DNA from 3 places in the Romboutsia sp. 1001216sp1 genome. Region 1 is predicted to be linked to each of the others. Evidence: riboswitches for the same ligand, from Rfam matches in the RefSeq annotation. Region 1 holds a riboswitch; each other region holds the start of a gene.
The links. A riboswitch is a leader RNA that binds a small molecule or an ion and turns the genes downstream of it on or off. The one in region 1 is predicted to bind thiamine pyrophosphate.

Region 1 (8,494 bases):
TCAGAAATAATAAAACCATTTGTAGATTTAGTAGAAGCATTTTATAAAATAATAATAAGTGTTTCTATAACAGTAATAAAACTAATGCCTTATGCAGTAGTTGCTTTAATGGCTACTACGATAATAGATAGAGGTGTAACATCAATATTAGATGTTATGGACTTTATAATAGCTCTTTATGTAAGTGTAGCAATAATGTTTATTGTACATTTAGTAATAATAACTTTAAGTGGGGTAAATCCTATAAAATACTTAAAAAATGTATCTAAACCACTTATATTAGCATTTACATCTAGATCAAGTTTAGGAACATTGCCTGTAACAATAGAAACACTTACAGATAATGTTAAAGTAGATCAAGGTATAGCAAGTTTTGTAGGAAGTTTAGGTTCTAATATGGGAATGAACGGTTGTGCAGGAATCTATCCAGCATTAATGGCAATTACTGTAGCTAATATGTCTGGTACTCCTATGAACTTTAGTTTTTATATCATGTTACTTATAGTAATAACTATAAGTTCGTTAGGAATAGCTGGGATACCAGGTACTGCAACAATGTCAGTTTCAGTAGTTATATCAGGTATGGGTATGGGAGCATATTTCCCGCTATTAGGTGGAATACTTGCTATAGATCCAATATTAGATATGGGACGTACAATGCTTAATGTTAATGGAACTATGGCTTCAGCAATAGCAGTTGCTAGTTCATTAGATAAAATTGAAAAAGATAAAATAAGTTAATAAAATCTATAAAAAACCTTCAAACAACTATTAATTATTTGAAGGTTTTTTATTAGTTTTTTATATGAATATTTTTATTAAGAAATCTTTGAATTTATACATATACTATTTTCTTTAATTATTAGTTTGCCTAAAAAAGCTCCAATTAGTGCAGGAATAACCCAGTTAAATCCTATATTAGCAAATGGAAGATTGTTAATAAAAGGGATATTTATACCTAGATTACTAAGTACTGTAAGCAAGCTTGTTAATAATGTTGCATAAGCAGCACCCTTAAAAGCAGAATCTCTCTTAAATATTTTTCCAAACAAGCTCATTAGAACTAAAACTATTGAAACAGGATATAACACTGTTAGTATAGGAGCAGCAATAGCTATTATTTTATCTACGCCTAAATTAGAAAATATGGCACTAAATACACATATAAAGGTTACTATGTATTCATATTTTAGTTTTCTATTAGTTACATCTTCGAAATACTTAGCTGTAACAGAAGTTAATCCTATGGAAGTTGTTAAGCAAGCAAATGCAACAACTATACTTAATAATATAGTACCAGTATTTCCTAATAAAAGATTTGTTATATTAACTAGTAATTCTGTCTGAGAAATGCTAGCATCATACACCGTAGAAACTGTAGCTCCAAGATAAGCTAGTCCACCATAAACTAGTGTAAGCCCAATACCTGCAATTAAAGATGCTTTTATCGTAAGGCTTATATTTTCTTTTTTATTTCTGTAACCTTTACTTAAGAAAGATGACATAACAAGTGCAGTTATACCACCTAATCCAAGGGCATCCATAGTTTGATAACCTTGAGTTACACCTCTCATAAATAGATTATCAGAAGAAATATTAGTATTTAACTCACCAATAGGAGATAATATCCCCTTGATTATTAAGATCGCTAACGCTGCTAAAAGTATAGGCGTTAAAAATTTACCTATAATATCCATAACCTTACTTGGTTTTATAGTTAATATAAACACTAGTGTAAAGAATAAAATTGAAAATATTATTGGATTAAATGAGTTATTTAGAGGAAGTATACTCATTTCAAATGTAGTTGCACCAGTTCTAGGCACTACTAATATTGGACCTAAGCACAACATCATTATTACTTCTAAAGTAAGCCCAAATCTTTTGCCAGCTTTTCCAATAACATCTTGGAATGAACCAGCCTTTGCTATTGCATTGATAGAAAGTAGTATTATACCAACATCTGCAATTATAAACCCTAAGAAACTCATTAGCCAATTGCTACCAGAGGTAACACCTATGTATGGTGGGAAAATCAAATTACCTGCTCCAAAGAACATTGAAAATAGTGCGAAACCAATAACAATAATATCAATATTTTTTTTCATAATAACACCTCTTTTTTATTTTATATATAAAAAAGCCACATAGTATGTACCATGTGACTTTTATTTTGCCTAGGATAAATAAAAAAGCCACATAGTATTATCTATGTGGCTTTACATAACAAGTTAGCTTTCACCATCATAGATACAAACAAGTACCAGTTTGTATCTACGATTAATCTATCGTTCATAAATACAAACCAACTACAATAGCCAAAAGCTAAAATAAGATATATTTAATTGTTTATTGTTAGTTAGATTTGTATTAATTATCATATTTATATTCTCCTAAAAAATTTATATTTAAATTGATTATATATAGTTAAAGGGAATATGTCAATAATATTTTTCAGAAAATTTATACAAATTATTTTATAATTAAAGTAAAAAATATTTTATAAATATGCAGTAAATTATAAAGGCTTAAGTAATAGCAATTATAGAAAAAAATAAAAATTTAGTGTATATTAGTTAAATGCTAATATAAAAGTAATAAAATAAAAAGACAATCATAATACAATAAAACATTGAAATAAAATAAACATATTAGCCATATTCTATGATGGTTAATAAAACAATAATAGTAAAATTAGATAAGGTGGAATTAAATGAATAATAAATTTGAGAGTTTAAAATTAAATAAAGATATATTAAAAGCATTGTATAATTTAGGCTATAATTCACCATCGAAAGTTCAGAGTGAAGTTATACCAAGGTTATTAAGATATGAAAATATAATAGTCAAATCAAAAACTGGGAGTGGAAAAACTGCGAGCTTTGCTATACCAATATGTGAAACAGTAGAAGTGGATAATAACAATCTTCAAGCACTAATAGTTGTACCCACTAGAGAGTTAGCACTTCAAGTAAAAGAAGAGATATCTAATATAGGTAGATTGAAGAAAATAAGATGTAGTGCTATATTTGGAAAACAACCTATGAAAGATCAAATAAAGGAGTTAAAGCAAAGAGTTCATATTGTAGTAGCAACTCCAGGAAGAATAATTGATCATATAAGTAGGGGTACAATTAACCTTGAAAGTATAAGATATTTTATAATTGATGAAGCAGATAAAATGCTTAAAAAAGGGTTTGTAGAAGATATGGAGTTTATATTTAATAGTATACCTAAAAATAGCATTAAAGGACTATTCTCAGCGGCTATAGATAAAGATATAAAAAATATTTGCTTAGAATATATGAAAGATGCAGAAATGGTAGAAGTAAAAAATGAAAATTTATTAAATAATAAACAAATATCAGAAAAGACAGTCAAAGTAGAGGATAAAAAAAAGTATGATACTTTAAAAAATATAATATATTCTCAGGCTCCAGTATCAGTTATGATATTTTGCAATACAAAAGAAACTGTTACAAAACTTTATAAAAATTTAAAGGAAGATAGGTTTTTAGTAACAGAACTTCATGGTGATATGTCTCAAGACAAAAGAAATTTTACGATAAAAGATTTTAAAAATGGTAAGTTTAATATACTAGTAAGTACAGATGTAGCTGGTAGAGGTATACATATAGATGACATATCTTTAGTTATAAATTTTAATGTGCCTAGAGATAAAGAAAACTATATACATAGAATAGGTAGGACAGGTAGAAAAAAAAGCTTTGGAAAATCTATAACTATGGTAAATCAAAAAGATGAAAAGTATATGGAAGAAATAGAACATTATATTGGATATAAAATAGAAGATCTAGATGACATAAAAAAAGAAGATATTGCTTTAGGAAAAGCTAAGTTTGAAGAAAATAATAAAAAAGTTTTAAAAAATAGAAAAAATAGAAATGAAGAAAAAAAGGTTCACAGTGAAGTAACGAGACTATACCTAAATGCTGGAAAGAAAAAGAAAATAAGAGTTATAGATATTGTTGGAGCTCTTAATAGTATAGAGGGAATAAATAATGAAGATATAGGTGTAATAGAGGTACAAGACCTTTGTTCTTATGTAGATATATTAAATCACAAAGGTGAAATTATATTAAAGAAGTATAAAGAGATTAGTGTAAAAAAGAAGATGGTAAAAATAAAAAAAGATAGTAGATAAAAAACCCCCTTAACTTCTATAATACACCAAAAAAATATATAATAATAGCCTTAAAATGTAATTGTTTTCCTGTTATTATTTAAATATACAAGATAACTTGTATATTTAAAAATGTAGTCCAGATACAGGAGGTACATACTATGAGCGTAAAAATAATTTCAAAGCATGTAAAAGTTACAGAGGCAATAAGAGAAAAAATTGAAAGTAAGTTTGAAAAGCTAGAAAAATATATTAATGATGATTTTGATGTACATGTTAAAATAGATGTAAAGAGAAAAAATCAAAGTATTGAAGCGACAGTATATACTAAACATGGAACTATCGTTAGAGCTGAAGAATGCCAAGAAGATTTATATTCAGCAATAGACTTATTATATGATAAGCTTTATAAACAGCTTAGAAAATACAAAACACAAATGATAAGAAGAAATAGAAAAAATGAAAGTATAAGATTTGATAATATAGAGGAATATGAAGAAATAGATTTAGATGACGATGTAATAAAAAGAAGAAAGAAATTTAAAATGGACAAGCCAATAACTCCAGAAGATGCAATTGTTCAAATGAATTTATTAGGACATCAATTCTTTTTATTTAGAAATATAGAGACAAATAAAACAAGTATTATATATAAAAGACATGATGGATATGGCCTTATAGAACAAGTGTAATACCATAAACATTTAATAATAAAAAACGTATTGAAAATTTCAATACGTTTTTTATTATTAAAAAATAGCTTATTATTATTAATATAACTTGAATTATTTAGATTTTAGTTTTATACATTTTTTTGATATATAAAATATAATAAAACCAGCTAGACAAGTTGCTAGAGCTATAATTATATGTAAATCCACATCATACTCAAATACATAAGAACAAGCATTATCTAAAGCATGAAATAATATACAAAGCCAAATGCTATTAGTTTCCATGTATATGTAAGTAAGTACAAAAGAAGAAGCAATACAACTAAGAGCAAATGGAATAAAACTAGTATGTTGTTGTGGTGTACCAACTACAAACCATAAAGGTAGATGCCATAAGGACCAAATAATACCTATTATTAGAGAACTTTTAAAAGGAGAATATTTCTTTAGTAATTTAGGAAGTAAAAAACCTCTCCATCCTATTTCCTCTAATCCTCCCCCAAATATCATTATAGGAGTTAACCAACTTAAAAATATTAATGGGGATTTTAGTAAGGCACCATAGCCTCTAAACATTTCAACTACTATATATGGAACGGTCCAAAGTATTAAAGCGGCAATAATAACATATAAATATTCCTTTAGACTCCTGTTTGCATTTACACAGTTCCTTAAAAATCTATCAAATTCATCTTTAGACAAAAACTTTTTAGCGGTAATTAATCCAGCTAAAGCAGGAGAATACCCTGAAAGTGCATAAAATAACATAAAAATAGGAGAACCATATATTAAAATATTGAGTTGTGTTGTAGATATAGTTACTGTAAATCCAATTATACAAAAAAGTATTAGTACTATAAAAAAGTACTTTGTATCTTTTGAAATCAATTTTTTTCGCCTCCGAATTTTTTATAAGAATTAATTTATAGAATAATTCAAAGTATATTGAAATTATTGAATAACTATATAATTATTATACATAAGAAATCTAACTAATTTAATAGGGAAATTAAATAAAATTCGTATAATAAATATATATATAGTTTATTTATAAACTAATAATTTGTTGATTATGAAAATACATTGTGCTACACTCAACTTGTAAAAATAAATAAAAGCTAGGGGAGCTATGATTGGATAGCTGAGAAGTAAAGCCATAACTTTCAGACTCTAAGAACCTGATTAAGATAATTCTTACGTAGGGAAGCTCGTATATTTTAATGTACCTAGATTTTTAGTTAAATAAGGCGCTCTCTATAAAAAGAGAGTGCTTTTTTAATGCTATTAAAGTTAAATTTATATAATTATTTTTATATCTTATAAAAGATAATCCTTAAAAGGAGGAAATGTAAGTGAAGGTAAATGGGGAAGAGTTTGAATTTAAATCAGATATGACAATATCAAAGTTATTAGAAGATATTGGAGTAAAAAAAGATAGCGTAGTAGTAGAGATAAATTTAAACATAATTGAAAATAATCAATACGATAGCTATATACTAAGAGAAGAAGATGTTATAGAAGTCATAAGGTTTGTTGGAGGGGGATAAGATGCAACTTTTTATAAATGAGCTACTTGTAAATATTGATGAAGATATAGTTACAGTAGATAAAGTTAAAGAAAAATATAAAAAAGATGCAGATATAATAATACTAAATGGTCATCCAGTAGATGCATATGTAGATTTAGAATTATATGAAAATGATAGAGTTACATTAATAAAAAGGGGTGAAATTCCAAAATTTGAAGAATTAGAAAATCTTATGGTTAGCAGACATACTCCAAATGTTCACTACAAATTAAAAAATGGAAAAGTAGCAATATTAGGTATTGGTGGATTGGGTTCAAATATAGCTATATCTTTAGCTAGAATAGGCGTAGGAACATTAATACTAGCAGACTTTGATATAGTAGAACCATCTAATTTAAATAGACAACAATATTTTATAAATGATATAGGAAAATATAAAACCGAGGCACTTAAAAATAATATAGAAAATATTAATCCATTTATAGAAGTTGAAACTATAAACAAAATAATAGATTCATCAAATATACATGAATTTGGGAACGTAGATATAATAATAGAGGCTTTTGATAATCCAAAGTACAAAGCAGAAATTGCAAATAACATTTTAACTAAAATGAGAGATAAATATTTAATATCCTCATCTGGAGTGGCAGGATATTATGATTCTAACATAATAAAAACAAGAAAAATCAGAGATAAATTTTACATATGTGGAGATGAGATAAATGAAGCTAAAGAAGGTGATGGGCTTATGGCACCAAGGGTGGCTATATGTGCTAATCACATGGCTAATTTAGCAACAAAAATATTGATAGAAGACAAATAAGATTATGTGGGGGATAAAAATGGATAAATTAATATTAAACGGACATGAGTTTAATAGTAGACTTTTAATAGGAACGGGAAAATATAGTTCAAATGATATGTTACCAAGAGTAATAGAGTCAAGTAACAGTGAAATAATAACTATGGCACTAAGAAGAGTAGACTTAGACAATACAGAAGAAAATATACTATCACATATACCTAGCAATATGACAATACTTCCTAATACATCAGGAGCGACTAATCATATGGAAGCTGTTAGGATAGCAAGAATAGCTAGAAAAATGGGATGTGGAAACTTTATAAAAATAGAAGTAATAAGTGATACAAAATACTTATTACCCGATAATGAAGAAACTATAAAAGCAACTAAAATACTTGCTGATGAAGGATTTGTAGTTCTTCCATATATGAGTCCAGATCTATATGCAGGCAAAAGGCTAATAGAAGCAGGGGCAGCAGCAGTTATGCCACTTGGGGCACCAATAGGTTCTAATAGAGGGCTTAAAATGAAAGAAATGATAAAAATAATGATAGAAGAATTAGATATACCAATAATAGTAGATGCAGGAATTGGAAAACCATCTCAGGCTATGGAAGCTATGGAAATGGGGGCAGCAGCAGTACTTGTAAACACTGCAATAGCTAGTGCAGGCGACCCTATAAAAATGGCGAATGCTTTCAAATTAGCAGTTGAAGGTGGAAGAGAAGCATATTTAGCTAAAACAGGAAGAGTAAGCAATTTTGCAAATGCATCTTCACCTCTTACTGGATTTTTAAGTGAAGTAGGTGTTTAATTTGAGTTTTTATAATGTTATAGAAAAGTATAAAGATATTGATATAGATAAATATCTAGAAAATGTATCAAATTATGATGTTTTAAGAAGTTTAGAAAAGGATAATTTAGATGAATATGATTTATTAAATTTATTATCGAAAAAAGCCACTAAATACCTGGAAGAAATGGCACAAAAAGCACACGAGATAACTAATAGATATTTTGGAAAGACTATACTTTTGTATACTCCTATGTATATAGCAAACTATTGTGTAAATAAATGTCTATACTGTGGATATAATATAGATTCTGGAATAAGTAGAAAAAAGCTCAACATTAATGAAATTAAAATAGAAGGAAATGAAATATCTAAAGAGGGATTTAAGCATTTGTTGCTTTTAACTGGAGAAAGTAAGATTCATTCAGACGTAGAGTATATAGGTGAAGCTGTAGAAGTTCTTAAAGATAAATTTCCATCTATTACAATAGAAGTTTATCCAATGGATGAAGAAGAGTATAAATATTTAGTAGATAAAGGCGTTGA
Region 2 (8,494 bases), on a different contig from region 1:
TACAGTTCCAATTGCTATAGTAAATAATGATAAGGGAACGACTCTAGATGGCAAAAAATTAAATGTTGGAGACGATGTCATAAGTGAACTTAAGAAAAATAAGGACATTGGATGGAAATTCGTTGACTCTAAAAAGGGTAATATGGGTGTATTAGATGGAAGCTATTATGCAATGATAGAAATACCTAGCGATTTTTCAAAGGACTTAACTAGTGTTACAAGTGGAAAACCTATAAAGCCAACCATTATTTATAAAGTAAACACTAAATCAAATCCAGTAGCAGGTAAAATAACAGAGGTTGCTGAGGAAACACTTGTAAATGAGATTAATTCAAATTTTATAGCCACTGTAAATAAAACTTTATTCTCTTCATTAAATACATATGGAAAAGATATTGAAGATAGTAAAGATAAAATATTAGAATTAAAAAAAGCTGTGATAGGTTTAGATGAACACATGGATATTATTAATTTTATACTTGATAGTGTCAATAATAATTCTGAGAACTTAGCTACATATTTAAAAAGTATACAAAGTACACTACCACAAGTTACAGGTGGGCTAGATGCAGTATCTAATAATAATATGAATACAAGTAAAAATATAGAAAACATAAAAGATAATTTAAATAGCTCATTTAATGGTATTAAATCAACTTTAAACCAGATTAATAATGAAAATAATCAGACAAAGGATATAGTAAATAGTATTAGTCATAATTCTGGTAATATTTCAAAAGCAGATGTTGCATCAGCGATATCGCAGATAAATAATCAAATTAATAGTACTAAAAACCAAATAGATTCAATTATTAAATATTTAGAAGAATTTAATGAAGTTAAATCTAATAAAAATATAAATAAATTAATTAATGAATTAAATATAATAAAAGATGAATTAAGTAAACAGCAAGAAAACATAGGGAATCTTAAAAATCAACTAAATGGATCAATAGAATCTATGAAAGATACATTAAACTCTATAAATTCAACTGCAAGTAATTTATCAAGTAATGTAAATAATGCAATAAATTCCTATGATTCTAAGGTTAGACCAGCACTAAACAATACTGCGGATAGTTTAGTAAATGCAGCTAAAAATGCAGCTACATTAGTAGATAGCTCAAAGGGATTAGTTCAAGCTTTAAATGATATGCTAGGGTATGTATCTAAAGGGAGTAGTTTAACTGCAGAAATGTCTAAGGATTTAGACTCTAAATTAAATCAATTTAAAGATACTATACATATATTAAGTACAGAATTAAAAAAAGTTAGTGATAATGATTTAAATTCTATAATATCAATACTTCAAAGTAAGCCACAACTTATGGGAAATTATATATCTAATCCATTTAATTTAAAATCAGAACCAATATATCCTATTGAAAATTATGGATCTGGTATGGCACCTATATATACAACACTTTCACTATGGGTTGGAGGATTAGTACTTACATCACTTCTTACAACTGAAGTGGATAAATTTAAAGAATTAAGTATAAAAGAAAAATACATTGGAAAAATGATTACATTTGTATTTTTAGCAATGATACAAGGTTTTATAGTAGGTCTTGGAGATAAATTTGTACTTGGCGTTCAAACTGAAAATCTAGGACTATTTATATTTACTACAGTACTTTCATCAGCAGCATTTGCAATTATTTTATATACATTGGTTTCTCTATTTGGGAATATAGGAAAAGCAATAGGTATAGTGCTTATGGTTATACAAATTGCTGGATCTGGAGGAACTTATCCTATACAAGTAGACCCTTTAATATTTAGAATAATGCAACCATTTTTCCCATTTACATATACACTAAGCAACTTAAGAGAAGCTATAGCAGGTCCACTTTTAAGTACAGTTATGTTTAATGTGTCTATACTTATAGTGTTTGGAGTAGTAACTATACTTATAGGATATTTACTTAAAGAAAAGCTTAATAAATCAGTTAGAAAATTTGAAAAAGAATTTAAAGAATCTGGTTTATCAGAATAATTATAGAGGTGAACATATGAAAAAGATTTTTGAAATTTATTTAAGAGATTTAAAAAATATATTAACTATTAAGTCAGCCTTTATAATAATCGGAGGGCTTTGTTTGATACCATCGTTATATGCGTGGGTTAATATAGAGGCTTGCTGGAATCCTTATTCAAACACGGGAAATATTCCAGTAGCTATAGTAAATCAAGATGAGGGAACTTCCGTTGATGGAAAGTTTATAAATGTAGGTGATGAAATAGTTAAAGAGCTTAAAAAGAATAAAGACATAGGGTGGCAGTTTGTAGATGAGTGGCAAGGAAATTATCAGTTAAATGAAGGAAAATTTTATGCATTAATTGAAATACCACCTGATTTTTCTAAAGATTTGTCAACACTTACAACGAAAGACCCTCAAAAGCCAAATATTATATATAAGGCTAATGAAAAAGTTAATGCAATAGCTACTAAAATAACAGATGTTGCTAAAAATAAGTTAGTAGAAGAAATAAAAGCTAATTTTGTTGATACTTTAAATAAAGAAGCTTTTTCATTTTTATCAACATTAGGAGTTAAGTTAGAAGACAATAAACCGCAGATAATAGAATTAAAAAATGCTTTAGATAGTACATATAATAATTTAGAGAAAATAAATAATTATGTAAAAGAAGCAAATTCTCATGCAAATACACTTAAAAAGTATTTAAATAATACAAAGGGAAATCTTCCTCAGATAAAAAAAGAAATAAATAGTCTTCAAGATGTAGTAAAAAATAGCAAAAATTTAGTATTAGCTACAAAGGATAGTGTGAATAATGCATCAGAAAATATGAATAATAATATGAATACTATAAATAATATAAATACTAAATTACAAAATGAAATTGATAATTTAAAAAATATAAATGATGGTTCTTCAATTGAAAATGTAGAAAATACGATAGAGTCGGTATTAAAATTGATATCAACTATGGAAAATACGATAGATAAAGTTATAAGTGATCTTGAAAATATAAATAGCAAACATGAAAGTTCTAAGACACAAAATATAATAGATTCACTTAATACTTTAAAAACTATACTTTCTTCAGAAAAAGATAAATTAAGTGAGTTAAAATCAGTAATTGAAAGTGGTGGAACTAAAGAACAAATAGATGAACAACTTAATTCTTTATCAGGATTAGAAAATTCATTTAACAATAAGTTAAATTTAACAAATACTATATTTACTTCTGATGTATCTAATGTTTTAGATAGTGTAGGAGATGCTATGATTTCTAGCTCTTCTGATATAAACAACATATTAGAAAGTATAAATGTTATAATACCTCAAATAGATGCACTTTCTACTTATGGAATATCAAGTAGTGATGTTTTTGTAAAACAAGCAGGTAATATATCAAAAGAACTTAATAAGTTTGAAGATGACTTAGATAAGTTAGTAGAGAAAACTAAGATATTAACAGATAAAAATTTAGACAAGTTAATTTCAATATTAGATAAAAATTCAAAAGAGATAGCATCTTTTATATCATCACCTGTTAATGTTAAGACAGAAGAGTTATATAAGGCAGGTATATTTGGAGTCGCTTTAATGCCATTTTACTCAGTACTTGCAATATGGGTAGGGGCACTTTTATCTACATCACTACTTACAACAGAGTGTGAAGAATTAGCGGGAGAAAAGACTAATTTAGTTCAAAAACATTTTGGTAAAATGCTTACATTTATGACAGTATCATTAATACAGTCTTTAATAATTGCAACAGGCAATATATTTATATTTGATAAGCCTGTTAGTATACCTTTAATGTATTTATTTACTATAGTATCTTCTATACTATTTACTACAATTATATTTACATTAGTTTCTTTATTTGGGAACTTAGGTAAAGCTATAGCTATAGTTATTATGGTCTTCCAAATAGCAGGTTCTGGAGGGATATATCCTATACAAACTAACCCTAAGATATTTGAAATATTACAACCATATTGGCCATTTACTTATGCTATAGATGGATTTAGAGAAGCTATAGCAGGACCTAGCATGAGTGCTGTATATTATGATTTATCTATGTTAGCAATATTCTTTGTAATATTTATATCATTAGTCATATTTAAGAAAACTTTCCATAATATAACTGAATTTATGAATGATAAGTTTAAGGAGTCTGGTTTATAGTTATAAATAATGGTAATTATTTAACAAATAAATATTGAATAGCATTTCCATGACTAGTAAAATAATAATCATAATAAACATTAAGGAAGTGACAATATGAACAAGGATTATTATTGCCCATACTGTAAATCTAAATTAGATGTACTAGATGGATGAGGTACTATTAATTATTATTGCATGGAGTGCAATATGCTTATATCTAGAAAGAGGATATTGACTAAAGAAGAATTAGAGAATATTGATATAGAAAATAAAAATACCTAAAGGAATAATTCCTTTAGGTATTTTTATTAACATTACTATTAGTTATTATCTATTTCTCTTCTTGGGATAGTATATTGAATAGCATTTTCAATTTGCTCTAAATATCTTTCATCTTTTGGGGCAACAAATAGACAAGTATAACCTTTTTCACCAGCTCTACCAGTTCTACCAATACGATGTATGTAGTCTTCTGAAGTTTCTGGTATATCATAGTTATATACATGAGTAACACCAGTAACATCAATACCTCTAGATGCAACATCAGTAGCTATAAGATATTGTATATCTGCATTTCTAAAAGATTTCATAATTCTTTCACGTTTTGATTGAGGGATGTCGCTGTGAAGTTTAGCACAATTATACCCTCTTTGACAAAGTGATTCATCTAAAGCATCTGCTCTTCTTTTGGTTCTACAGAAGATTATAGCTAAAAAAGGATTATCTTTATCAAGTACAGAACATAGTGCATCTTGTTTTCTTCTATCTGTAGTTTCTACAACTTCTTGATTTATATTTTCAAGTGTTATTTCTTCTTTTTCTATAGATACAACAACAGGATCAGTCATATATCTATAAGCTAATTTTTTAACTTGTGAGTTCATAGTAGCGGAGAAACACAATGTTTGACGCTTTTTAGGAACTTCCTTTAATATAGCTTCAACTTCATTTTTAAATCCCATAAATAACATTTGGTCAGCTTCATCTAGTACAAAAGTTTTTAACTTACTAAGATTTACAGTTTTTCTATCTAAGTGATCTAAAAGTCTTCCTGGTGTAGCTACTATAAGGTGTATATTTCCCTTTAACTTTTTTAATTGACCTGCTATATCTTTTCCACCATAAGCTGATAATACATTTATATTCTTACCTTTTGAAAGTTCAATGGCTTGTTCAGTTATTTGAATAGCTAACTCTCTTGTTGGTGACAATATAAGTGCTTGAACATAATTAGCATTTGGATTAATATTTTCAAATATAGGAAGTAAAAATGCTAGAGTTTTTCCCGTACCAGTTTGAGCTTCTGCTATAACATCTTTTCCAGACTTTATAAATCCAATACTTTCTTTTTGTATAGGTGTAGGAGAGTTAATTCCCCTATTTTTTAGTACATTTACTAAATCTTTACTAATTCCAAGTTCTTCAAAATTCATTATATATTACCTCTTAATATCTTTATAATTTGAGCAACGGATTTGACCGAAATAGTTTGCCAACACGTTGCTTAAAGCATTAGTGAACGTTATATCGTTGCAACATAGAAATAGTTATCCTGAATGTCGCTTAAACGAAGTAAACTTTTTATTTATATTTTCCGTATTAATAAATAATATCATATAGTTATAATTAATACTAATAATATTATTTATTAATATAAAATATTAATGTTAGTTTTATATATTAATGGGTATTAAGTAAATGTTAGTATTTATAAATATACAGAAGATTTTATAAATTATAATTAAAGTTGATTTATTTAGATTATAGAAATATACTATAAGTATAAAATAAAATATTTGCTAGGGGTGCCGAAAGGCTGAGAGACGAAACGTTAACCCTTGTACCTGATCTGGATAATACCAGCGTAGGAAAGCTTGATAATATATTATTATATTATATATTAAATTAGAAATTAAGGCTATATTCCAATGTTGGGGTATAGCTTTTTAATTGCAAAAATATATGATATTGAAGTTAATTGAGGAGATAACAAGCTTTAGCAAATTAAATATTTAATAAATAAAAGGGAGAAGACCATATGAAAAACTACAAAATACCTACACTGACAATAGCAGGTTCAGACTCGTCTGGTGGAGCAGGTGTACAAGCTGATTTAAAAACATTTAGTGCAATAGGAACTTATGGGATGAGTGTTATAACAGCTATAACAGCCCAAAATACTAAAGGTGTATTTATGGTAGAAGATTTAAGCAAAGAGATAATTAAAAAACAAATAGAAGTTGTATTTGATGATATACGTCCAAAATCTTTAAAAATAGGTATGGTATCTAGTGAAGAAATAATAAAAGAAATAGCAAAAACTCTAGATAAATACAAACCAGAAAATCTAGTTATTGATCCGGTAATGATATCAAAGAGTGGATATTCACTACTTAAGCCAGAAGCTAAGCAAAGTATGATAGAGTATCTTATACCAATGGCCTACATAATAACACCAAATACACCAGAAGCAGAAGAAATAACAGGTATTAAAATAGACAATGTTGAGGATATGAAATTAGCAGGTCAAAAAATATTAGAATTAGGTCCGAAGTTTGTACTTATGAAGGGGGGACACTTAGACGGTGATGCTGTAGATATACTTATAGGCAAAGATATATTTAAAGTATATAAGAGTGAAAGGCTATATAGAAAAAATACGCATGGAACAGGATGTACACTATCTTCAGCAATAGCTGCACACTTAGCATTAGGATATGATATATGTGAAAGCGTAAAAAGAAGTAAGGAGTATATAACAAACGCAATAAGATATAGTTTTGATATAGGAAGTGGAGTAGGACCTGTTCATCATTTCTATGAAATAGAAAATAAGAAAATATAGTATTGGGGTAGAGAATATGTATAGTTTAATAAATAAAGTTAAAGAAATTAATCCATTAGTACTTCATTATACTAATGAAGTAACTATAAATGATTGTGCTAATATAACATTGGCACTAGGAGCGAGTCCTTTAATGAGTTTTTCATATGAAGAAGTAGAAGAGATTGTTCAGGTAGCAAGTGCAGTGGTTATAAATATAGGTACTATGAAATCTTCTAACTTAGAATTATTTTTACAAGCAGGTAAAATGGCCAATAAGTACAATAAACCTGTTGTACTTGACCCAGTAGGAGTATTTGCTACAAAAACTAGGGCAAATTTTGTAAAAAGATTATTAAATGAAGTAAGATTTACTGCAATAAAAGGAAATGTAGCTGAGATTAAATATATAGGTGGATTTGATGTTAAAGGCAAGGGTGTTGACTCTTTTGATGATGACAAAAATATTGATGAAGCTATAAAAAAGATTGCTAACAAATTAGAATGTGTAGTTTGTGCAACTGGAAAAGTAGATAGTGTAACTGATGGAAATAGAATAATTAAAATATATAATGGAACACCTAAGTTAAAGTATATAACTGGTACAGGGTGTATGTGTGCTAGCTTAATGGGATCATATCTTGGGAGTAGTGATAAAACTTTAGAGGCTATCTCTATGGGGATAATGACGATGAGTTTATGCGGACAGCTAGCTGATAAAGAAAATATATCTATAGGAGACTTCAAAGTTGAGCTTATGAATAATATATATGACCTAGATGAAGAAAAGCTAAATAAATTTGGAAAGGTTGAGGTTATATAATGAAATTTACAGATTATTTATTTGAAGAAGTTAAAAATATATGGCAAGAATACTTAGAACATCCATTTATAAAAGAACTAGGAGAAGGTACTTTACCTAAAGAGAAATTTAAAAATTATTTAGTACAAGATTATTTATACCTTAAAGAATTTGGTAAAGTATTTGCAATGTGCTTAATAAAGTCAAAGACTATAGAGGAAATGAACTTTTTCAGTAGAGCCATAAGTGCATCGATAGAATATGAAACAGCAGTACATGTTAGTTATATGAACAAATTAGGAGTACCACCAAAAATAGCAGAAACATGTAAATATGAAATAACAACAGATAATTATACTAGTTATATGCAAGCTATAGCCTTAAAAGGAAATTTAAGAGAAATTGTAATCTCTACAATGCCTTGTAACTGGAGCTATAATTATATAGGACACTATCTACTAGATAATTACAAAGAGACATTAGAAGGAAATTACTACAAAGAATGGATAGATATGTACTCTGAAGGAAAATTTGACGAGAATCTAAGGGAGTGGTTAGATTATGTTAACTATTTATGTAGAGATATAAGTAATGAAGAAAGAGAAAACTTAAAAGAAATATTTATAAAATCAAGTTTACATGAATTAGAATTTTGGAATATGGCCTATAAAGAAACTAAGGAGGGAGACTTATGTCTAGTTTAAATAATATATTAGGAAT
Region 3 (8,494 bases), on a different contig from region 1:
GCTTCTTCAAACTTTTCATATATTTCTTGAGAAAGAAGTCCTATATACTTTCCATGTAGTGATTCATCTCTAAGTATAAGAGATATTATTTCTCCACTTGCAACCATTTTACCTTGGCCTGCTAGATATAGTGGATAGAAAAAACCTGAGTAGAATAAAAAGCTTTCTAAGAATACACTTGTTACCATAGATAAATATAAACTTTCTTCATCTTTTGTATTTTTATATTGGGCTAGTACTAAGTCCGCCTTTTTCTGAAGTGTTTCTTCACTTTCTATCCATTTAAATAATTCTTCAATTTCATCATTAGAAAGCAGTGTCATAAATATAGATGAGTAACTTTTAGCATGTATTTCTTCCATAGTTCCCATAAATGATAATACTGCTTTTCTTTGAAGGTTATCTGTAAGGCTCATCATAGATGGTACCCCATCATTTCCTTGCTTAGTGTCTAGTAATGTAAGTCCACCTAATACTTTTTTATATAATTCTTTTTCTTTTTCATTTAATTCATTAAATACTTTTAAATCTTTTGAAACTGATATTTCCTCTGGTAACCAAAATTGTTTTACATTTTGTTCCCAAAAGGCTTGAGTAAATCCATCATCTTCTTTATTCCAGTTTACTGCTTTGTGTATTTTTTCTAATTTAAATATCATAGTACTCCCCCTTATACTGAACACATAAGACACTCATTGTTGTCTCTAGTCATTTTAGTTCTTGTGTAGTAAAGACTTTTTAGTCCTTTTTTGTAAGCATATATATATAATCTAGCTATATCTCTAGTTGTTTTATCATCTGTTACAAATAATGTTGTTGATATACCTTGGTCAACATGATTTTGGACTGTTGAAACTATATCTATAACTTTTCTCATATCCATTCTATATGCAGATTGGTAATAAAGCATGTTTTCATTAGTTAAAAATGGCATAGGATATATAGTTGTAGAATCACCATATGTTCTAACTTCAACCGGCTCTGTAATTGGCATTATACTTGATGTTGCATTTTGAACATAACTAATACTTTGAGTTGGTGCTATTGCTGTTAAGTATGCATTATATAATCCATGTACTTTTACTTCATCTAATAAAGCTTCCCATTCTTTAGTTGTAGGTATATGTATACCTTCAAACAATTTTTTTACTTTATCTGTCTTAGGTAAGTATGAATTTTTATAATATTTTTTTAATACATTACTATCTTTTCCTTTTGCATATTCTGATTTTTCAAACCCAACAAATGTTTTATTTCTCTCTTTAGCTATATTCATAGATGACTTTATAGCAAAATGTCTAACTATTGCAAAAAATACATTACAAAAGTCTATTGCTTCTTCTGATGTATATAGTATATTTTCTCTTACTAAGTATCCATGTAAATTCATAGCTCCAAGACCTACTGCATGTGACGAATCATTTCCATTTTTTATTGTTGGCACTTCATTTATACTAGTGTTATCAGAAACAAAAGTTAATGCTCTTATTGCAGTATCAATCGTATTTTCTATATCTTTATTATCCATTACATTAGCAATGTTTAAAGAACCTAAATTGCAACTTATATCTTGTCCCCATATATTTTCTCCAGCATATCCTTTTATATTTGATGGTGTTTGGTATTGAAATATTTCACAACATAAATTAGACATTTTGATTTTACCAACGTCTTTTAGTATATGTTCTCTATTTGCAGTATCTAAAAATACAACATATGGGTATCCACTTTCTTGTTGCATCTGTGCTATCTTTGTTAGCATTTTTCTAGGATTTATTTCTTTTTTTCGTATATCTTCATCATTTTTTAAAATATCATACCATTTTTCCATATCCATCTCATCAAGATTTATATTATATTTTTTATAAACAGAATGAGGATAAAATGCATAAGCCACCTCATTTTTCTCTGCCAATTCCATAAATTTATCTGGTATTAATGCCCCTAAAGATAATGATGCTAATCTTATTTTTTCATCTGCATTTATCTTTTTGGTATCCATAAGTAATTCAAAATCTGGATGAAATACACTTAAATATACAGCCCCGGCACCTTGTCTTGCACCCATTTGGTTAAAGTAGGTAAATGACTGTTCTAGCATTTTAGCAACTCCTACCACACCGCCTGCTGCTCCTTCTATGTCTTTAATAGGGTCTCCTGAAGCTCTTAACCTTGATAGATTAAGTGCTACCCCACCACCTATTTTAGACAAATGATTTGCTGATGAAATTGCATATGATATACCTTCTGTACTATCTTCTATAGATATCAAAAAGCACGATACCATTTCTCCTGCTCTAGCTCTACCTGCATTTAAAAATGTAGGTGTTGCTGGTTGAAATTCTTGTTTTACTAGTTTCTCTGCTAATTTTCTTACTAAATTTTTATCACCATTTCCAAGTGCTAAAGATACTATAAGAACTTTATCATTATAGCTTTCTAATATTTCTTTATTGTCATTAGTCTTAAGTGCATAGTTTTGATAAAACTTATTTGCACTCATATATGAATTAAATTTAAATCCATAATTTTTTATGATTCTTTCTACTTCTTTTATAAAGTCTATATCATATCTTTCTATTACTTCTTTAGAATAGTAATTATTATCTATTAAATATGATAGCCTTTCTTCAAGACTATTAAATACCTTTGTTCTAGGTTTTATATATTCATTTATATAACTGTATAATGCTTCTTTATCTTTTTCTAATTGATATTTTCCTTCTTTATTTTTTATTATGACTTGATTATTTAGTTCTATCCAGTTCATTTTTCCCACCTTTTATTTAATGTTTTACTAATCATTATCTACCACTTATAGATATAATATTTAAACCAAATACTATATATTGTATATACACCAATAAAAGTATTCTTAATCTATTATTATATTTTATTTTTTTTATTCTTTTTAATATATAGTTTTTTCAACACATAAGGCATTGATAATTTTTTATAATTGCTTTTTTTATTTACAAATAATATTCATTATGATATTCTTAAGTTAAGTGGGAACTTATATTTTATATAAGTATTACGCTAGCCCAAATAAAGGCACTTATCTTTTGATAGGTGCCTTTCCGTTTTTATAAGTACAAAAAATTTCTTTACAATACATAAATAAAGAACTACAATGTTTTTGAAAAGATATCTAACTAGGGGTGCCTTTTAGGCTGAGAAATGATAAATTCATTAACCCTTCGAACCTGATGTAGTTTATACTACCGTAGGAAAGTTACTTTTGTGTTTATTAATAGCTATAAAACAAATATAGTCTATTTATTAATACATATTTTGAGAAGCTTTGCCTTATGGTAAGGCTTTTTTTATTTATTAAAATATAATAAGGGGGATTTTAATATGATGTATACTACTCAAATGGATGCTGCTAAAAAGGGGATAATTACTAAAGAAATGGAAATAGTAGCAAAAAAAGAAAATATGGATGTTAATATTTTGAGAGAGCTAATATCTAAAGGTAAAGTAGCAATACCTGCTAATAAAAATCATAAATCTTTAAATCCTGAAGGTGTAGGCGAAAATCTAAGAACCAAAATAAATGTAAATTTAGGTATATCAAAAGATTGTTGTGATATTGATGAAGAGATGAAAAAGGTTAATTTGGCATTAGATATGAAAGCCGAAGCTATAATGGATTTAAGTTCTTTTGGTAAAACCAAAGAATTTAGAAAAAAACTTATATCATCTTCTAATGCTATGATAGGAACTGTTCCTATATACGATGCTGTTGGTTTTTACGATAAAGAATTAAAAGATATAACTGCTAAAGAATTTTTAGATGTAGTAAGAAATCATGCAAATGATGGTGTAGACTTCGTTACTGTACATGCTGGTATAAACAAAGAAACTGCATCTGTTTTTAAAAGAAACAAAAGACTTACTAATATAGTATCTAGAGGCGGTTCTTTAATGTATGCTTGGATGGAGCTTAACCAACGTGAGAACCCTTTTTATGAATACTTTGATGAATTACTTGATATATGCGAAGAATATGACTTAACATTAAGCCTTGGAGATGCTCTAAGACCTGGGTCTATAAATGACTCTTCAGATGCTTGTCAAATAAAAGAATTAATGATATTAGGTGAACTTACTCTAAGAGCGTGGAAACGAAATGTTCAAGTAATAATAGAAGGTCCTGGACATATGTCATTAGATGAAATTGAGTCTAATATGTTACTTGAAAAGAAACTTTGTCATGGTGCACCATTTTATGTGCTAGGTCCTATAGTTACAGATATAGCCCCTGGATATGATCATATAACAAGTGCTATTGGAGGTGCCTTAGCTGCTAGTTATGGAGCTGACTTTTTATGTTATGTAACCCCAGCAGAACATTTAAGACTACCTAACTTAGATGATGTTAAAGAAGGTATTATAGCTACTAAAATAGCTGCTCATGCTGCAGATATCGCAAAGAAAATTCCTAAATCTAGAGATATAGATAATCAAATGAGTAAAGCTAGACAAGAACTTGATTGGGAAAAAATGTTTGAACTTGCTATTGACCCACAAAAAGCTAGAAGATATAGAAAAGAGTCAACTCCTAAACATGATGATAGCTGTACAATGTGCGGTAAGATGTGTTCTATGAGAAATATGAATAAAATAATGAGTGGTAAAGACTTAAATTTATTAAGAGCAGATAATTAGTTACATACTTAATTTAATATTATAAATATCTATTATATTCTTTGCATAACTAAGTTTCATCATATTTTAATGATTTACAAAAGAATACATAAAGTGGTATACTGTCCTTTATAAATATATATTTTTGGAGGAATATTAATGGCATTTATAATATTAATATTAGGTTTTATTTTCCTTATAAAGGGTGCTGACATATTTGTCGATGGTGCTGCTTCAATTGCTAGAAAATTTAATGTTCCAGCTATGGTTATAGGTCTTACTATAGTAGCTATGGGTACATCTGCACCTGAAGCCGCAGTAAGTATTACATCTTCATTAGCAGGACAAAATGATATGAGTGTTGCTAACATCGTAGGCTCTAACTTTTTTAACATACTTGTAGTGTTAGGTGTATCTGCAATAATTGCAAAGTTACCAGTTCAAAAAGATACTATAAAAAAAGATACTCCATTTTTAATAGGTATAAGCTTTATGTTGTTACTATTTTCACTTGATTTACATATAAATAGATTTGAAGGTATTTTTTTCTTATTAGTATTTGCCTACTTCTTAATAAATACTGTAAAAAGTGCTAAAAACTCTAATAATGAAGAAGACTTATCTGGTGGTGAAAGTGCTATAGCTATAGAAGCTGAAGTAAGTGAAGATGTTCCTATGTTTAAAACAATTATATTAAGTTTAATTGGTATAGCAGGAATTATTGTTGGTGGAGATATGGTTGTTGATTCTGCCACGACTATTGCAACATCATTTGGTATGAGTGCAAACTTAGTTGGACTTACAATAGTTGCAGTTGGTACTTCACTTCCTGAATTTGTTACTTCTATTATGGCTATAAAAAAGGGTGAAACTGAAATAGCTATAGGTAATGTAATAGGCTCAAACGTATTTAATATACTTTTAGTTTTAGGTTTAGCTACAACTATAAGTCCGATATCTATAAGTACATTTGCTCTTATAGATATAATATTTATGACATTTATAACAGTTTTACTTTATATCTTTATGAAAAAAGATAATTGTCTTGTAAAAAAACAAGGTTTTATATTAATAGCTTTATATATAGTATATATGATATATACTATAGTTAGGTAATCTAAAAAAGGAAGAACATAATTATGTTCTTCCTTTTTATTCGCTTATTATATTTGTATTATTTATATTCTTATATTCTAATTTATTTATTGCAAATATAATTCCAAAACTTATGATAGAAATTATTATTGAGCATATAAATATGGCTTTCATTCCATATAAGTCTATTATATTTCCATATATAAGTTTTATAACTGATGACCCAATTCCTATACAAAAAGTGTATATAGTCATGGCTGTAGTGTATAATTTTTTTTCTACTACGTTTCCTATAAAGTCAAAAACAGTTATAGTCATTATAGCTATTGCTACACCATGAGAAGCTGATGCTAATATAAATAATGCTATATTATTTGTAAATGTATATATTATCCATCTAATAAAAAGTGCAATTGCACTTACAGTAATCATTTTTGTATTTCCATATTTTTTTAAAAGATCTTTGGTCTTAACCATAAAATAAAGTTCTGGAGCTACCATAAACACAGTCAACATTCCTACAAGTTCCTTGCCTGCTCCTAAGTTTAATAAATGTATACCTTGGTAGGCGCTTACCCCATCACTTAAGGCAACAATACTTATACTTGCTAAAAGTATTAACACATATTGTTTATTAGTAAATAATTTTTTTATATCTACTTTTAAATTTAACTTTTCTTTAGACTCCATTTCTTTAGGTGTATTTAAATATGGAGTTATAAATAAACATAGTAGCATACTAAACATAAACATGTAGAAAAATGCCAAATCATTTCCTGTTAAATTCATTATATGACCACAAATAAAAGCAGATAGTGCATATCCTATAGAACCTAATACCCTTACTTTTCCATAATTTTTATTTTGTTCTTTACAATATGAAGTTGTTATAGTATCTGCAAGTGGCAATAATGAATTTCTAAACATTTCAAAAAATATCGCTACTATAAATATCGGTATAAAAGACGTTGTTTTTGAATATAAATATCCCAGTAAAAATGCTACTAATACATTTATCCATAATATAAGCTTTTGTTTTTTTATAATATCACTTATAATCCCCCATATAGGTACAAGTGCTATACCAATTATAGATGGTATTGATACTATAATCCCTATTTGCGATGGACTAAAGTTTAATGTTTTTTCTAAGTATACAGGTAAATAAGTCATAAATGACCCCAATCCTATAAACATACATAAGTATTTTATATAAAATTTAGACATAATATTCCTCCTCTTATAAGAATATACCATAATATTGTTAGTTTTTGTACAATCATTTTTTTTATATTTTTTAGAAAATTTAGGTATATTTATTAGTATTTAAGGTAATTATTTAAATAAATAAAAAAAGTGTGTACATTTGCTTAAATAAGTGTTACACTTAAATTACAGTAAATCAAGAAATAATCTTGATGTAGGTTTATAGGAGAATTGAAAATGATTCAAGGAATAGTAAAATGGTTCAATAGTGAAAAAGGATTTGGATTTATATCTGTAGAAGGTGGAGATGATGTATTCGCTCATTTCTCAGCTATACAAGTTGATGGATTCAAAACTTTAGAAGAAGGTCAAAAAGTAAGCTTTAATATAGTTGAAGGTGCTAGAGGTCCTCAAGCTGAAAACATAACTATATTATAATCATATAGATACGTTTTAAAGACTCAAATTTATTTGAGTCTTTTTTATTTATTAATTTTAATAATCATAAATTTTCTGAATATAGCAACAATTAAAAATGTCTATGTGATTTTTTACATAGACATTTTTAGAAATACAAAAGTATTTATAGATACAATGTTTTATAGTATATAATTTACATATCTTTTTTATCTCGAGTTACATCATTTATCCAATTGCCACTTTTAACTCTTATAAATCCAACTATACCTTTTAATATTTCATCACTTTTTAATAGAAAAAATACAATAGGTATTGGTAAATTAAATATAAATGCACCTATAAATCCAAGTGGTATAGATAATCCCCACATAAATATCATTTCATATTTAAATACATACTTATTATCTCCTCCTCCTCTTAAAACACCCATCATAAGATTTGAAGATAAAGACCTAAACAATGCTACTATAGCTGTTGCTGTCATTATTTCTTTTGATATTAATTTCGTTTCTTGTGATATATTATAAAATCCTAATATCACATCTTTACATAAATAAATCATTAAAGCTGATATAACTCCAACTATTATGCTTAGTATGATTATAGTGTTTGCATATTCTTTTACTTTTTCATAGTTTCCTTTACCTATAGCATTACCTATTATAACTGATGAAGCACTAGATAATCCTTGTATAAATAAAGTTGCAAATTGATTTACTACATTATTTATGCTATTTGCTGCAACTACACTAGTCCCCATCCTACCAACTATTATAGATATCATAGACGATCCTACTGACCAACATAGTTCATTAAAAAATATGGGATATGTTACTTTTACATAATCATTAAATATTATTTTATCTATTTTCAAAATATAATTTAACCTATATTTTATTTTACTTTCTTTAAAAATTATATATGCAAATATTATAAAAAATTCTATTATCCTAGATATAACAGTTGCAATAGCTGCTCCTTTAATTCCTAATGGACTTATCCCAAACCTTCCAAATATTAATATATAATTTAAAAATATATTTATAAATAAAGATATACTATGTATGATCATAGGTATTTTAACAGTTTTAATGGACCTAAGTACACCGACAGTAGAAAC

Region 2: it holds a riboswitch for thiamine pyrophosphate, as region 1 does, so the genes downstream of both, thiD (bifunctional hydroxymethylpyrimidine kinase/phosphomethylpyrimidine kinase) here and thiS (sulfur carrier protein ThiS) in region 1, are expected to answer to the same signal.
Region 3: it holds a riboswitch for thiamine pyrophosphate, as region 1 does, so the genes downstream of both, thiC (phosphomethylpyrimidine synthase ThiC) here and thiS (sulfur carrier protein ThiS) in region 1, are expected to answer to the same signal.

What each region holds. Positions count from the first base shown of each region.
Region 1 covers NZ_JBDPHA010000003.1:34,047-42,540, reverse strand. Annotated here, with positions in the region: gene ABHC41_RS04540 (cation:dicarboxylase symporter family transporter) at 1-741, shown strand, start outside; gene brnQ (branched-chain amino acid transport system II carrier protein) at 819-2,108, opposite strand; gene ABHC41_RS04530 (DEAD/DEAH box helicase) at 2,714-4,165, shown strand; gene raiA (ribosome-associated translation inhibitor RaiA) at 4,306-4,836, shown strand; gene ABHC41_RS04520 (type II CAAX endopeptidase family protein) at 4,930-5,706, opposite strand; TPP riboswitch at 5,929-6,040, shown strand; gene thiS (sulfur carrier protein ThiS) at 6,171-6,365, shown strand; gene thiF (sulfur carrier protein ThiS adenylyltransferase ThiF) at 6,367-7,173, shown strand; gene ABHC41_RS04505 (thiazole synthase) at 7,193-7,969, shown strand; gene thiH (2-iminoacetate synthase ThiH) at 7,971-8,494, shown strand, end outside.
Region 2 covers NZ_JBDPHA010000001.1:262,568-271,061, reverse strand. Annotated here, with positions in the region: gene ABHC41_RS01420 (YhgE/Pip domain-containing protein) at 1-1,999, shown strand, start outside; gene ABHC41_RS01415 (YhgE/Pip domain-containing protein) at 2,016-4,166, shown strand; gene ABHC41_RS01410 (DEAD/DEAH box helicase) at 4,469-5,581, opposite strand; TPP riboswitch at 5,940-6,036, shown strand; gene thiD (bifunctional hydroxymethylpyrimidine kinase/phosphomethylpyrimidine kinase) at 6,187-6,993, shown strand; gene thiM (hydroxyethylthiazole kinase) at 7,010-7,795, shown strand; gene tenA (thiaminase II) at 7,795-8,478, shown strand; gene thiT (energy-coupled thiamine transporter ThiT) at 8,466-8,494, shown strand, end outside.
Region 3 covers NZ_JBDPHA010000002.1:14,054-22,547, reverse strand. Annotated here, with positions in the region: gene nrdF (class 1b ribonucleoside-diphosphate reductase subunit beta) at 1-659, opposite strand, end outside; gene nrdE (class 1b ribonucleoside-diphosphate reductase subunit alpha) at 671-2,770, opposite strand; TPP riboswitch at 3,148-3,250, shown strand; gene thiC (phosphomethylpyrimidine synthase ThiC) at 3,361-4,674, shown strand; gene ABHC41_RS03235 (calcium/sodium antiporter) at 4,813-5,769, shown strand; gene ABHC41_RS03230 (MFS transporter) at 5,806-6,975, opposite strand; gene ABHC41_RS03225 (cold-shock protein) at 7,192-7,392, shown strand; gene ABHC41_RS03220 (MATE family efflux transporter) at 7,568-8,494, opposite strand, start outside.